Regions from separate parts of the Acidovorax sp. LjRoot74 genome, predicted to be linked through region 1. Evidence: predicted binding sites of a transcription regulator. Region 1 holds the regulator's gene; the other holds the start of a gene.
What was found. Region 1 encodes FNR, which switches genes on or off when oxygen is low (the NO sensors DNR and NnrR bind a similar motif). Its sites were predicted from a motif close to TTGATNNNNATCAA; they were not measured.
Positions count from the first base shown of each region.

Region 2: ACSQ3O_RS00360 (hemerythrin domain-containing protein) is a predicted target of FNR. The motif match lies at 2,985-2,998, and genes of this name have one in related genera.

Region 1 covers NZ_CAXUTI020000001.1:3,794,265-3,802,036, reverse strand. The annotation lists gene ACSQ3O_RS18065 (heavy metal translocating P-type ATPase) at 1-204, shown strand, start outside; gene ccoS (cbb3-type cytochrome oxidase assembly protein CcoS) at 204-341, shown strand; gene ccoN (cytochrome-c oxidase, cbb3-type subunit I) at 406-1,845, shown strand; gene ccoO (cytochrome-c oxidase, cbb3-type subunit II) at 1,863-2,495, shown strand; gene ACSQ3O_RS18045 (cbb3-type cytochrome oxidase subunit 3) at 2,508-2,645, shown strand; gene ccoP (cytochrome-c oxidase, cbb3-type subunit III) at 2,670-3,590, shown strand; gene ccoG (cytochrome c oxidase accessory protein CcoG) at 3,678-5,123, shown strand; gene ACSQ3O_RS18030 (FixH family protein) at 5,193-5,468, shown strand; gene ACSQ3O_RS18025 (hypothetical protein) at 5,547-5,840, shown strand; gene fnr (fumarate/nitrate reduction transcriptional regulator Fnr) at 5,952-6,674, opposite strand; gene hemN (oxygen-independent coproporphyrinogen III oxidase) at 6,868-7,772, shown strand, end outside.
Region 2 covers NZ_CAXUTI020000001.1:77,533-85,304, forward strand. The annotation lists gene ACSQ3O_RS00345 (heavy metal translocating P-type ATPase) at 1-703, shown strand, start outside; partial or broken gene ACSQ3O_RS00350 (methyl-accepting chemotaxis protein) at 822-2,462, shown strand; partial or broken gene ACSQ3O_RS00355 (CZB domain-containing protein) at 2,532-2,840, shown strand; gene ACSQ3O_RS00360 (hemerythrin domain-containing protein) at 3,061-3,639, shown strand; gene ACSQ3O_RS00365 (alkene reductase) at 3,932-5,035, opposite strand; gene ACSQ3O_RS00370 (YbfB/YjiJ family MFS transporter) at 5,376-6,611, shown strand; gene gstA (glutathione transferase GstA) at 6,620-7,228, opposite strand; gene ACSQ3O_RS00380 (class II aldolase/adducin family protein) at 7,348-7,772, opposite strand, start outside.

The DNA.
Region 1 (7,772 bases):
GTGGCGGGCTGGATGCCCGCATGGCTGGCCGGGCTGGGCATGGCGCTGAGTTCACTGCTGGTGGTGCTCAACGCCGCGCGGCTGGCGCGTGGCCTGCCAGCGTTGCCTGCACTGCCTGCGTTGGCCGATGCCGAAACATCTTCTGCGGGCAAGGCCCCGCAGTCGCCCCTGAACCTTGCGAAGACCACCCTGGAGCCCGTCTGATGGACATCCTATATCTGCTGATTCCGCTGTCCGTGCTGCTGGTGCTCTTGATCCTGGGCGGGCTGTGGTGGGCGGTCTACCACGGCCAGTTCGAGAGCGTGGAGCAAGAGGGGGAGCGCATTCTCCGAGACGGTTGACTTGTGTCAATGTCAGAAATGATGCCCTGCAACAAACTCTTACTGCAATACAAAGAGGTGCCCGATGGATTCTCCAAAAACTATGACTGCACACTACAACGATACGGTGGTGCGACAGTTTTCTATCTTGGCCGTGGTTGTGGGGGTGGTTGGCATGCTGGTGGGCGTTGTCATCGCCGCCCAGCTGGCCTGGCCAGAACTCAACTTTGGCATTCCCTGGCTCAGTTACGGCCGCCTGCGCCCCTTGCACACCAATGCGGTGATCTTCGGGTTTGGCGGTAGCGCACTGTTTGCCACCAGCTATTACGTGGTGCAGCGCACCTGCCAGGTTCGCCTGTTTGCAGGGCCGTTGGCCGCATTCACCTTCTGGGGCTGGGTGCTGGTCATCGCTGCCGCCGTGGTCAGCTTGCCGATGGGCTACACCCAGGGCAAGGAATACGCTGAACTCGAATGGCCCATCGATATCCTGATCACGCTGGTCTGGGTGTCCTACGCCATCGTGTTCTTCGGCACGGTGGGTACCCGCAAGGTCAAGCACATCTATGTGGCCAACTGGTTCTTCGGTGCGTTCATCCTGGCCGTAGCCTTGCTGCATCTGGTGAACAGCGCAGCGATTCCTGCCGGCTTCATGAAGAGCTACTCGGCCTACGCTGGCGTGCAGGACGCCATGGTGCAGTGGTGGTATGGCCACAACGCCGTGGGCTTCTTCCTCACCGCAGGCTTCCTGGGGATGATGTACTACTTCATCCCCAAGCAGGCAGGCCGCCCTGTGTACTCGTATCGCCTGTCGATCGTGCACTTCTGGGCGCTGATCTTCACCTACATGTGGGCCGGCCCACACCACCTGCACTACACCGCGCTGCCTGACTGGACGCAATCGGTGGGCATGGTGTTCTCGCTCATCCTGCTGGCTCCCAGCTGGGGCGGCATGATCAACGGCATCATGACCCTGTCGGGCGCATGGCACAAGCTGCGTGACGACCCCATCCTGCGCTTCCTGATCGTGTCGCTGTCGTTCTACGGCATGTCCACGTTCGAAGGTCCGATGATGTCCATCAAGACCGTCAACGCCCTGAGCCACTACACCGATTGGACCATTGGCCACGTGCACTCTGGCGCCCTGGGTTGGGTGGGCCTGATCTCTATGGGCTCGCTGTATTACCTGGTTCCGCGCCTGTTCGGCCGCGACAAGATGCACTCCATCAAGGCGATCGAGTTGCACTTCTGGATGGCCACCATCGGCATCGTGCTGTACATCGCCGCGATGTGGATTGCCGGTGTGATGCAGGGCCTGATGTGGCGCGCCATCAACCCCGATGGCACGCTGACCTACACCTTTGTGGAAAGCGTGAAGGCGACCTATCCGTTCTACGTGATCCGCGTGGCTGGTGGTTTGCTGTACCTGGGCGGCATGCTTGTGATGGCCTGGAACGTGTGGATGACAGCGATCTCGGGCCGTTCGGTCAAGGTGGCCATTCCCGCCGTGAATGCCGCACACGCCTGAGCCGAAGGAGTCAATTCATGTCCAACAACAATTCATCTTCCTCCACCGGCTTCACCCACGAAAAGGTGGAGACCAACAACTTCCTGATGATCGTGCTGATCCTGCTGGTGATCGCCATTGGCGGCCTGGTGGAGATCGTGCCCTTGTTCTTCCAGAAGTCCACCACCGAGGCCGTGAAGGGCGTGGAGCCCTACACCGCAACGCAACTGGTGGGGCGCGACGTGTACATCCGCGAGGGCTGCTACAACTGCCACTCGCAGATGATCCGCCCCTTCCGCGCCGAGACGCTGCGCTACGGCCACTACTCGGTGGCGGGTGAGTTCGTTTACGACCACCCCTTCCAGTGGGGCAGCAAGCGCACCGGTCCCGACCTGCACCGCGTGGGCGGCAAGTACAGCGACGAATGGCATCGCATCCACCTGAACAACCCCCGCGACGTGGTGCCCGAGTCCAACATGCCCGCCTATCCCTGGCTGGAGAAGAGTGTGGTGGACCCCGCCAGCGTGGCGCCCCGCATGAAGGCGCTGCGCACGGTGGGTGTGCCTTACACCGACGAACAGATCGCAGCCGCCGCAGCCGAGGTGAAGGGCAAGACCGAAATGGACGCCCTTGTCGCCTACCTGCAAGTCATGGGCCGCGCGCTCAAGTAAAGGAGATTGGCCATGGACATCACGACCATGCGCATCGTCGCCACCCTGGCTTCGATGGCCTGCTTCATTGGCATTTGGGTCTGGGCCTACCGGGACCGCAACAAGTCCCGGTTTGACGAAGCGGCGCAGCTGCCCTTCGAACAAGATTGACCCTCACCAGAACGAGAACATCCCATGAGTGACTTCACCAGCAATTTCTGGTCGGTCTTTGTGACCGCGCTGACACTGGTCGGCATCATCGCCTGCGGCATCCTGCTTTGGATGGCGGGCCGCAAGAAGGTGATGGCCACGGCCGACAACACCACGGGCCATGTCTGGGACGAAGACCTGGTCGAGATGAACAATCCTCTGCCACGCTGGTGGGTGTGGCTGTTCGTCATCACCATCATCTTCGGCCTGGGCTACCTGGCCGCCTACCCAGGTCTCGGGAGCTTCACCGGCAAGCTCAACTGGACGCAAAAGGGTGAGTACGAAGCCGAAATGGCCAAGGCGAAGGCGGAGCTGGAGCCGCTGTACGCCCGTTTTGCCTCCATGAAGCCCGAAGAAGTGGCGGTGGACCCGCAAGCCCACGCCATTGGCGAGCGCCTGTTCATGAACAACTGCGCACAGTGCCACGGCTCGGATGCACGCGGCAGCAAGGGCTTTCCCAACCTGGCCGACGGCGACTGGCTGCACGGCGGCACGCCTGAGAAGATCCGCGAAACCCTGGAAAAGGGCCGTATCGGCAACATGCCCCCCATGGCTGCTGCCGTGGGTTCGCCAGAAGATGTGCGCAACCTGTCGCACTACGTCCTGAGCCTGTCGGGCAGCCCGCACGACTCGCTGCGCGCTTCGCTGGGCAAGTCCAAGTTCACGGCATGCGCTGCCTGCCATGGCATGGACGGCAAGGGCAATCAGGCCCTGGGCGCCCCCAATCTCACGGACGATATCTGGTTGCATGGCTGGGGCGAGGCGGCGATCACCGCCATGATCAACAACGGCAAAGTCAACCAGATGCCCGCGCAGGCCGACAAGCTGACGGAGGCCCAGATCGGGGTCCTGTCGGCCTATGTCTGGAGTTTGTCGAACGGCAAGCAGGCGGCTGCCGCGCGTTGACCGATGTTGCCAGGCGACCGCACCGGCGGTGGTTGCCTGGCTCCTTTGTTGTTAGGCTGTTTAACTCCCTGTGAGTAAATTGACACCATGAAGCCCCCCGGCGAGCCTGCTCGCAAGGTCATTCCCATCGCACCCGTGGCGTCCGAGCCGTCTGCTCAGGGCGAGATCATCTCGCTGTACGAAGCACAGAAAAAGATCTATCCGCGCTCCATCAGCGGCCTGTTTGCGCGCTGGCGCTGGGGCATGGTGCTGCTCACGCAGATCGTGTTTTACTGTCTGCCCTGGTTTGAATGGGGGCAGCGCCAGATGGTGCTGTTCGATCTGGGCGCGCGCCGGTTCTACATCTTTGGGTTGGTGCTGTACCCGCAGGATTTCATCTACCTCACGGGGCTCTTGATCATCTCGGCGCTGTCGCTGTTTCTCTTCACGGCAGTGGCGGGGCGGCTTTGGTGTGGTTTTGCATGCCCGCAGACTGTCTACACCGAAATGTTCATGTGGATCGAGCACAAGATCGAAGGTGATCGCAGTGCGCGGCTGCGGCTGGACAACGGCCCCTGGACCTTCGAGAAGATCCGCAAGAAGTTCTTCAAGCAGGTGGTGTGGATCGCTGTGGCCTTGTGGACCGGATTCACGTTCGTGGGGTACTTCGTGCCCATCCGCGAGCTGGGCAGCGAGTTGCTGGCACTGCAGGGCGGCTGGCAGATTTTCTGGGTGCTGTTTTATGGCTTTGCCACCTACGGCAATGCCGGCTACATGCGCGAGCAGGTCTGCAAGTACATGTGCCCGTATGCGCGGTTCCAGAGTGCGATGTTCGACAAGGACACGCTGATCGTGACCTACGACCCCGAACGCGGCGAGCAGCGCGGCCCGCGCAAGAAGAACATCGACTACAAGGCGCAGGGGCTGGGCGACTGTATTGACTGCTCGTTGTGTGTGCAGGTCTGCCCGGTGGGCATCGACATCCGCAAGGGTCTGCAGTACGAATGTATTGGCTGTGGCCTGTGCGTGGATGCGTGCAACACGGTCATGGACAAGATGCAGTATCCCCGGGGGCTGATCCGCTATTCCACCCAGAACGGTGTGGCCCAGCGGTGGACCCAGTCGCAGATGTTGCGGCGTGTGCTGCGGCCCCGTGTGCTGATCTACAGCGCCGTGCTGCTGGCCTTGTGTGTGGCCATGCTGGCCAGCCTGGTCGTGCGGACCCCGCTCAAGGTCGATGTGGTGCGGGACCGCGCAGCGCTGTCGCGCATCGTGGCTGGGGGCAAGCTGGAGAACATCTACCGTCTGCAGATCATGAACGCGACGGAGGGCGAACAACGCTATCGCATCAGTGCGCGGGGGCTGGAAGGCCTGGAGGTGTCCTCCGACGCCGAAGTGGACATCGGTGCGGCCGAGTCGCGCTGGGTGGCGGTGCGCTTGCAGATACCGTATGGTTCTGCAAGCCCGGGTTCCCATGCCGTGCAGTTTGATGTGCAGGCGGTGGGCGCTGCTGCCCATGTGTCTGAAAAATCTGTGTTCCTGGTGCCACGCTGAGTGGCGCCCCGGTGCAAGGCCCGACCTGGCCTTGTGTTGATCGAGATGAATGTGAAGGAGTAAGTCGCCATGTCTTCAAACCCAGCCATTGCCCAGGCTGAAGCAGCCCCCTGGTGGAAATTTGGCCATGTCTGGCTGGTGATTGCCGGCCCGGCCATCGTGATCGTCGCGGGTTTTGTGACCCTTTGGCTGGCAGTGTCTCGGCCAGACCCTGTGGTGGCGGAAGACTATTACCGCAAGGGAATCGAGATCAACCAGACGCTGGAAGCCCCCGAGAAGAGCCTGGCACCGGCCATGAAGGGCCGCAATCATGCCGCCACACCGGTGCAGGACCAGCCACGTTGAAACTGTGCGAGGCCATGGCAGCCCAAGGATAGGGTGCCACCTTGCTACCAATGAGCCACCCCGGGAGACAGGAACGATATGTGGACGCAACGCCTGATGTGGATTGCATGGCCCGCCTTCTTGATGGCGGGTGTGCTGGAGATGCTTGTTTTTGCGATGGTGGACCCGCAGGACCTGCACTGGTTCGGCCAGCCGCTGGCGCTGTCACGGCAAGGGGTCTATACCCTGGCTTTTTTTGCGTTCTGGGTTGTCACCATGGCCAGCAGTGCGCTGACTACGCTGCTGGCCATGTCACCTTTTGAGCTGAACCGTTGCCCGGTGCCAGAGGGCGAGCGGCCGGATGACTGCCGCAAGACATCGTCCTGCTCTTGAGTGCGGTGTGGGGTACGGTGCTGGCTGCTAGGCAGCCGGTTTGCTTTGCACTGAAATCGGCACCAAATGTGGCAGGCAGCAGTTGATCGCCCGGCGAGGGCTCTTACAAAGTCAGTGGCAGGCCTGCTGGCTATTCACGATGCGCTTGAGGGCGTCCGTGTCCAGGATGCGGACATGGCGCTGTTTGACTTCCACAATGCCTTCTTCCACAAACTTGGAGAAGGTGCGGCTCACGGTTTCGAGTTTCAGGCCCAGGTAGCTGCCGATTTCTTCGCGGGTCATGCGCAGCACCAGTTCGGACTGCGAGAAGCCCCGCGCATGCAGGCGCTGCACCAGGTTCAGCAAGAAGGCGGCGAGGCGCTCTTCGGCGCGCATGCTGCCCAAGAGCAGCATCACGCCGTGTTCGCGCACGATCTCGCGGCTCATGATCTTGTGCACATGGTGCTGCAGGGCCGTGACCTCACGAGACAGTTCTTCGATGCGGTCGAAGGGCATGACGCAGACCTCTGCATCCTCCAAGGCCACTGCGTCGCAGGTGTGGTGGTCGTTCACGATGCCGTCAAGGCCGATGATTTCGCCCGCCATCTGGAAACCCGTGACCTGATCGCGGCCGTCTTCTGTGGCCACGCAGGTCTTGAAAAAGCCGGTGCGGATGGCGTAGAGTGAGGTGAAGGATTCGCCGTTGCGGAATAGCGTGCCACCGCGCTTGACCTTGCGGCGAACGGCAACAACCTCGTCGATGCGCTGCAGTTGCTCTTCGTTCAGGCCCACGGGCATGCACAGCTCGCGCAGGTTGCAGTTGGAGCAGGCGACTTTGATGGTGAGCGGGTTCATAGGCACATGAGCTAGGGGTGGAGCGTCGAGCATATCGTGCCCGATGCGAAAAGCTGGGAAGGCCTTCGGGGGCATCTGAGCGACTGACATGCATCAAATTGTCGCTGGTCGGCCTGATTGTTCACTTGATGCAGGTCAAGGACATGTTCCTAAGGGTACGGCACAGTCAGGGTGTACGCAAGGATATTCCCCCATGACTGCTGTTTCGCCCGATCTCCTGCGCCGTTTCGACGTGCCGGGACCCCGCTATACCTCCTATCCGACAGCTGATCGTTTTGTCGAGGCGTTTGGGCAGGAGGACTACATCCTCGCGTTGGAGCAACGCCGGACGGGCTCGGTGGCCAAGGCCCTGCCCCTGTCCCTGTATGTGCACATTCCGTTCTGCGAATCGTTGTGCTACTACTGCGCCTGCAACAAGATCATCACCAAGCACCACGATCGCGCAGAGGTTTATCTGCGCTACCTGAGCCGCGAGATTGATCTGCACACCGCCCATTGCGGCGTGGGGCAGGTCGTGAGCCAGTTGCACCTGGGGGGCGGCACGCCCACGTTCCTGTCTGATGCAGGTCTGCGCGAACTCATGGCCATGCTCAAGCGCAGCTTCACGCTCGCGCCGGGCGGCGAATATTCCATCGAGGTGGATCCACGTACCGTCAATGCCGATCGGCTGGCCTTGCTGGCTGAGCTGGGGTTCAACCGTCTGAGTTTTGGTGTGCAGGATTTCGACGCGGAAGTGCAAAAGGCCGTGCACCGCATCCAGCCCGCCGAGCAGGTGTTTGCGCTGGTGGAGTCTGCTCGTTCGCTGGGTTTTGATTCGGTGAATGTGGACCTGATCTACGGCCTTCCACGCCAGACGCCCGAGTCGTTTGACCGCACCTTGGCGCAGGTGGCACAGCTTCGTCCCGACCGCATCGCGCTGTATGCCTACGCGCACCTGCCCGAGCGTTTCAAGCCCCAGCGTCGCATTGTGTCGGCCGAGCTGCCTACCGCGTCGAGCAAGCTGTCCATGCTCTCGCGTTCGCTGGATGCATTCATGGAGGCGGGGTATGTCTATGTGGGCATGGACCACTTTGCACTGCCCTCAGATGCCCTGGCCGT
Region 2 (7,772 bases), 3.7 Mb from region 1:
CCTGCGCTGGATGCAGGAGCTGGGGGTGGGCCTGGGCCCGTTGTCAGACCGCGCGGAGGCGTTGCAACGCGAAGGCGCCACGGTGTCCGCCGTGGCCCAGCGGGTGACCGAGGGATTGGCATTGCGCGCGGTGATGGCCTTTGGCGACGAGCCCAAGCCGGGTGCGCGCGAGGCACTGGCGGCGCTCAAGGCGCGCGGCATCCGCACGGTGATGGTGTCCGGAGACAACCGGGGCGCGGCCGAGGCCATGGCCCGCCGCCTGGGGCTGGACCCGGCTGCGGGCGAGGTGATGGCCGAGGTGCTGCCGGGCGACAAGGCGGCCAAGGTGGTCGCGTTGCAACAAGGCGCCGATGGCAAGCGCCATCATGTTGCGATGGTGGGCGACGGCGTTAACGATGCCCCAGCACTCGCCGCCGCGGATGTGGGGATGGCGATGGGCAATGGCACCGATGTGGCCATGCATGCAGCGGGCATCACGCTGATGCGCGGCGACCCGATGCTGGTGGCGGCGGCGCTGGACATTTCGCACCGCACGGTGATGAAGATCCGCCAGAACCTGTTCTGGGCGTTTGCATACAACGTGGCGGGCATTCCGCTGGCGGCGCTGGGTTACCTGAACCCGGTGGTGGCGGGGGCGGCCATGGCGCTCAGCTCGGTCAGCGTCATGGCGAATGCCCTCTTACTCAAGCGCTGGCGCATGTGATAAATACGTACAGCACAGTTATCGATGTCTGGCAAACTGCAACGATTTGTTGCGAATCCGTGGCCTCGGGGGAGGTGCGGCGACCGCATTGACATACCAATATGAAGGACGACAGATCATGAATCTCTTCTCGCTCATGCGGCAGTTCACCATACGCTTGCGCATGCTGGGCGCCATCGGCGTGGTTCTGGGGCTGCTGGGGCTGCTGGGGGGGGCGGGCATGCTGGGCATGTTCCGCATCCACGACATGAGCCAGAACTTCATGGACCACTCGTTCGCCAAGGTGAGCAACATGGCCGAGCTGCGCGGCGAGATGGGCGCCATCCGCCAGTTCGAGAAGGACATGATCATCGGCTACGAAAAGCCCGAGGCCGTGAAGGCCGCCCACACCAAGTGGCTGGCCAGCCATGACAAAGCCAAGAAGATCGCGAGCAAGTTCCTGGAAGGGGGCGAGGATGCCGACAACGTCGTGGTGCGCAACATCATCACCAAGCTCGACAGCTACAAGGACCTGTTTGCCCATGTGGCGCGCCAACTCGAAGCCAGCGGCTACGACACCGCCACCATCGCCAACCGCATGAGCGGCAAGGCCGTGGCCGAATTCGACCTGGCCGACAAGCTCATGGCCGAGCTGGACACCGTGCTGCGCAACGAGGTCACGCAATCCGTGGCACAGCAGGGCGAGGTGTCCAACCAGACCAAGTGGCTGTTTGTGCTGGCCGTGCTGATCACGGTGGTGGTGGTGGTGCCCACCACGCTGATGAACATGAACTCCATCTGCAAGCCCCTGGAAGATGCGCGCAAGATGGCGCAGGCCATTGCGGGCGGTGACCTGTCGCAGCACATCGCGGCCGAAGGCAAGGATGAAGTGGCCGACCTGCAGCGCGCGCTGCGCGAGATGCAGCAGGGCCTGGGCGCTCTGGTGGCGCAGGTGCGCGATGCCAGCGGCAACATCGCCACGGCCAGCCAGGAGATCGCCACGGGCAACCAGGACCTGTCGCAGCGCACCGAGCAGACAGCCAGCAACGCACAGGAGGCCGTGTCCTCGCTGTCACAGCTCACCTCCACCGTGCAGCAGACAGCATCGTCCTCGCAGATGGCCAACCAGCTCGCGGCCTCGGCCTCGCAGATGGCTACCCACGGCGGTGGCGTGGTGCAGCAGGCTGTGGCCAGCATGCACGAGATCTCGACATCGAGCCGCAAGATCGGCGACATCATCGGCCTGATCGACTCCATTGCCTTCCAGACCAACATCCTGGCGCTGAACGCTGCCGTGGAAGCCGCCCGCGCAGGCGAGCAGGGCCGGGGCTTTGCCGTGGTGGCGAGTGAGGTGCGCAGCCTGGCGCAGCGCAGTGCCGCAGCGGCCAGCGACATCAAGGGCCTGATCCAGAGCAGCGTGACGGCCGTGGACGGCGGCGTGCGCCATGTGGAAGAAGCGGGCACGGCCATGAAGGACATCGTGAGCAGCGTGCAGCGCGTGGGCGACATCATTGGCGAGATCACGGCGGCGGCGTCCGAGCAGTCGGCCGGCATCGGCCAGGTGAACAGCTCGGTGGGCGAGATCGACCGCATGACGCAGCAGAACGCCGCGCTGGTGGAGGAGTCTGCCGCCGCCGCAGATTCGCTGCGTGAGCAGGCCGCGCGCCTGTCGCAGGTGGTGCAGCAGTTCCGCCTGGCCGACAGCGGGCACGCTGCAGCAGTGGGGCATTTTGCGGGTGGGCACTCCATGGCGCTGGCACCTGCCCCTGCGCCTACGGCCAGGGCGCTGGCGGCCCCGTCCAACCAGGGCATTGATCTGGAGTCGGCCATCAAGGCCCACGCGCAGTGGCGCGCCAAGCTGCGCAATGCCGCCCAGCAGCGTGAGCATCTGGATGCGGACACCATTGGCCGCGATGATTGCTGCGAACTGGGCCGCTGGCTGCATGGCAAGGGGCAGGGCTCCTATGGCGCACTGCCGGCCTTCCAGTCACTGGTGGACCGGCACCGTGAATTCCATGAGGTGGCGGGCGGAATCGCCAGGACCATCAACCGGGGCGCTTACGCTGAAGCCGAGGATGCACTGGCAGGCAACACGCGGTTCTCGCAGGCCTCCAGTGCGGTGGGTGCAGCCATCGTTTCGCTGCGCAACCAGCTTTGAGTACCTAGCTGACGCGCTGAGCCCGTCCGTCCCCCTGGCGCCCTGTGCGCTCAAGGCCCTGCAGGCGTGGCTTGCGGGGCCTTTGTTTTTGGTGGGCGGCGCTGCGGTGCGGACGGTACGCCGCCCTGCCCAGCACCCGGTTTGTTGACTTGTGTCATGAGAGGCCGCGCGCAGCCGTGGCACCCTTGGCCCTGTTGTTCATTCTGCTGGAGCGTGCGCCATGCCATCGATCAGCCTGCGAACCATTCGCGAAGAGCATGCGTCGCTTTCGGCCGTGCTCCACTCCCTGCGCCTGATGCTCGACCAGGGCCCCGGTGACGAGCCCGCTGCGTTTTTTGATGTGATGCGGGCGATGCTGTTCTACATCGACGAGTTTCCCGAGCGGCAGCACCACCCCAAGGAATCGCAGTGGCTGTTCCCCCGGGTGGCCGAACGCTCGCCCCAGGCCGCCGAGGCCATCGCCCAGCTGGAGCGCGACCACGCAGGCGGCGAGGCCGCCGTGCGCGAGCTGCAGCACCTGCTGCTGGGCTGGGAGCTGATGGGCGATGCGCGGCGCGAGGTGTTTGCCCAAGCGTTGCAGACCTACATCCGCTTCTACCTGGACCACATGCGCCTGGAAGAGTCCGTGGTGTTGCCTGCGGCCCAGGAATGCCTGCAGCCCGGCGACTGGACGGCCATCGACGCGGCCTTTGCCAGCAACACCAACCCGCTGGCCCCCGGCAAGCCGCGCGACGCGGCGTACGACCGCTTGTTCACGCGCATCGTGATGCGGGCGCCCAGTCCCATCGGGTTGGGATGAGTTGTTCGCGCACATCACCTCCACAACCAAACCGTTCACGCTGAGCTGGTCGAAGCGCTGTGCGGGGCTTCGACCAGCTCAGCCCGAACGGTAATCTCAGTTATCCATAGCGCTGCGCGCCACCCGCAGCGGATGAAACTGGCGCGGCCAAGGCCAGCGTCCCCGTGCAAGGGCCGCCAAGCCGTGGATGCGGCGCTTCGCTTGCGTGCACCGGGGGCATCCCCCTCCCCGCATTGCGCAGCAATGCGAGAGAGAGGGGGAAGGCGCGAAGCGACTCAGGGGGTGTTTCATTTCAGGCGCTGAGCGCCGGGTAGTCCGTGTACCCCTCGGCGCCACCGCCATACAGCGTGGCGCGGTTCACCTCGTTGAGCGGTGCGTTGGCGTGCAGGCGCGCCACCAGATCGGGGTTGGCGATGAAGGGGCGGCCAAAGGCCACGATGTCGGCACCCTGGGTCAGGGCGGTGTCGGCCAGTTCGCGGGTGTAGGCGTTGTTGACCATCCAGGCGCCCTGGCCACCCGCTGCGCGGTAGGCGGCCTTGAGCGCGGCGTAGTCGAAGGGGCGGCCTTCCACCTCGCGTGGGCCACCAGTGGCGCCTTCGATGAGGTGGAGGTAGGACAGGCCCAGGGGCCCGAGCTGGCGCACCACGTAGTCGAACAAGGGCTGCGGATCGGCATCGACGATGTCGTTGGCGGGCGTGACGGGCGAGAGGCGGATACCGGTGCGGCCGCCGCCGATTTCTTCGGTGATGGCGCGGGTCACTTCCAGCAGCAGACGGGCGCGGTTTTCGATGCTGCCGCCGTAGGCGTCGGTGCGCTGGTTGGCGCCGGTCTTGAGGAACTGGTCGATGAGGTAGCCGTTGGCGGCGTGGATCTCGACGCCGTCAAAACCGGCCTCGATGGCGGCGCGGGCTGCGCGGCGGTAGTCGGCCACGATGCCGGGGATCTCGGCCAGCTCCAGCGCGCGGGGCATGGAGGTGGGTGTGAAGGTGGGCACGCCGTCCTTGATGAGCACGGTCTTGGTGTTGGCCTGCACGGCCGAGGGCGCCACGGGTGCGGCGTTGCCGGGCTGCAGGTCGGTGTGCGAGACGCGGCCCACATGCCACAGCTGCACCACGATCTTGCCGCCTGCGGCGTGCACGGAAGATGTGACCTTCTTCCAGCCTGCGATCTGCTCGGGCGCATACAGGCCGGGCACGTCGGCATAGCCCTGGCCCTGCTGGCTGATGGCGGTGGCCTCCGAAATGATCAGGCCCGCGCTGGCGCGCTGGGTGTAGTAGGTGGCGACCAGGTCGGTGGGAATGGCATTGGGCGAGCGGTTGCGCGTGAGCGGTGCCATGGCAACGCGGTTGGCCAGTTGCAGGTCACCGGCTTGGATGGGGTCGGAGAGAAAAGGCATGGGTCGAGGCTTTCGGAAAAAGGTTGCAGACCATCGAAGGAACGGGCGCAAGCGTAATGCTGCAGCGCAAAACTTGCAGCGCACATGCGTCAACAAGGCTTCTGTTTTTGTGCTAACCGCGCGGGCGTCGTGGGTGGCTTGGGTGTCTTGGTACCGGTGTGCATTCAAAAATATCTACACCATCCGTTCACGCTGAGCCTGTCGAAGCGCTGCGCAGGGCTTCGACAGGCTCACCCCGAACGGTTCTTCTCTCTCTTCGGGCTCGCGCGGGCGTCCCTCAGAGCGTCACAGGGCGCAGGCCCGGGCGCGATCTGCCAGGGTGCGGCAGAATCAAAACGCCATGCCCACACGCCCCGCCCCTGTTGACGTTTCTGCAACTTCCACGCCACCCCTTTCCGCCCTGTGGCTGGCCATAGCGCTGTCCATGGGGGCGGCGATCTCGCTGGGCATCACGCGGTTCTCCTATGCCTTGCTGCTGCCACCGATGCGCGAGGACCTGGGCTGGTCCTACACCCTGGCCGGGGGCATGAACACGGCCAATGCGCTGGGCTACCTGCTGGGCGCGCTGGCCACGCCGCTGCTGCTGCGGCGGGTGGCTCCGGGCCGGGTGCTGCTGGTGGGGGCGGTGCTGGCGTCGGTGTTCATGGGGCTCAGCGGCTTTTTCACCGCCGCGCCGTGGCTGCTGCTGCAGCGCCTGTTGGCGGGTGTGGCCAGTGCACTGGTGTTCATCGCCGGGGGGCTGCTGGCCGCGCGGCTGGGCGCGCACGAACCCGGGCGCAGCGGCCTGCTGCTGGGGCTGTACTACGGGGGCACGGGCTGGGGCATCAGCCTGTCGGCGCTGCTGGTGCCGGGCGTGCTGGCGGCAGCGGGGGCCGTGCCGCACCCCTGGGCGTGGGCCTGGTGGGCGCTGGCGCTGGCCTGCGTGGCGGCCACGGCGGTGTTGTGGTGGCCCGCCCAGGCGCTGCAGGTGCTGGCGCCGCCACCGGCCAGCCCCACGGCGTTCAACATCACACCGCCCCCCGCCAAGCTGCGCTGGCGGGCGCTGGCCCCGGCGCTGCTGGGCTACGGGCTGTTTGGCGTGGGTTACATCGGCTACATGACCTTTGTGGTGGCACTGCTGCGCGAGCAGGGCGCCAGCGGGGGGGCGGTCACGGGCTTCTATGCGCTGCTGGGGCTGGCCGTGGTGCTGTCGTCGCGCATCTGGGCCGGGCTGCTGGACCGCAGCCGGGGCGGCGAGGCGCTGGCGCGGCTGAATGCGCTGCTGGGGGTGGCCACGGTGCTGCCCGCGCTCACGGGCGCCTGGCCGGTGGTGCTGGCCTCGGGGCTGCTGTTTGGCGGGGTGTTCCTGTCGGTGGTGGCATCGACCACGGCGCTGGTGCGGCACAACCTGCCGCAGGCGCTCTGGGCCAGCGGCATCAGCGCGTTCACCATCGTGTTTGCGGCCGGGCAGATCGTGGGGCCCACGGTGGTGGGCTGGATTGCCGATGGGCCCGGGGGCCTCGCGCGCGGGCTGGTGTTCTCGGCCTGCGCGCTGTGGGTGGGGGCGCTGGTGGCGTGGCGGCAGCGCCCCTTGTAGCCCCGGCCTTACTTCAGCAGTCCTTCGGCCTTCATCGCGGCTTGCACGGCGGGGCGGGCGCCCACGCGTTCGCGGTGGGCCGCGAGGTTCGCCAGGCCGGAGATGTCGAGCTTGGTAGGCTGCGTCCAGTTGGTCACGGTGAACAGGTAGCCGTCGGCCACGGTGAACTGGTCGCCCATCAGGTACTGCTTGCCCGCAAGCTGGCTGTCCACCCACTGCAGGCGCTGCAGCAGGCGCTCGCGCACCATCGGCTTGTACTCCTCGGGGGTAGCGGGGTTGAACAGGGGGCTGAAGCCCTTGTGCAGCTCGGTGCCGATGAAGGTCAGCCACTCTTGCAGGCGGTAGCGCGCCAGGGTGCCGTTGGCGGGGGCGAGCTGCTTGTCGGGCACCTGGTCGGCGATGTATTGCACGATGGCCGGGCCTTCGCGCAGGCGCTCGCCACTGTCCAGCTCCAGCAGCGGCACGTAGCCCAGCGCATTGATGGTGTAGTAGTCGGTGCCGTCCTGCAGCTTGTGGCTTTTGGTGCTGGCCAGCACAGGGGTGTAGGCCAGTCCTGCTTCGTGCAGGGCGATGTGGGGGGACAGGGAGCAGGCGCCGGGGGAGTAGTACAGCTTCATGGGTCGATCCTTGAAAACAACGGTCGGAAACCGCCGATGCTATGCGCTGCGCCGGATTCTTGCAGGCGCCGGGGAGCAACCCCGGCGCCCGCTGTATGGCGCAGCGGGGATGCGTCGCCTCAGCTGTCGTAACCAGGCGCCTCGCGCTCTACCTTGCGCAGCAGCGCAGGCCAGGCAAAGGCGCCGCCCAGGCCGCCGGTCTGCACACGCATGGCCTGGGCCACGCCGCTCACGATTTGCGGGTTCACCTGCGTCAGTTCGCCACCCGCCTGCGCATCGATCTGGATGCGGCAGGTGTTCTCGAAGGTGTACATCGACAGGAACGCGTCGGCAATCGTCTTGCCCACGGTCAGCAGCCCGTGGTTGCGCAGCATGAGGAAGTTGGCCTCGCCCAGGTCGGCCTGCAGGCGCGGCTTTTCCTCGTCGCGGAAGGCCACGCCTTCGTACTCGTGGTACGCCAGCGAGCCCAGCACGAAGGTGCTTTGCTGGCTGATGGGCAGCACGCCGCCCTGTTGCGCGCTCACGGCCACCCCGGCGCGCGTGT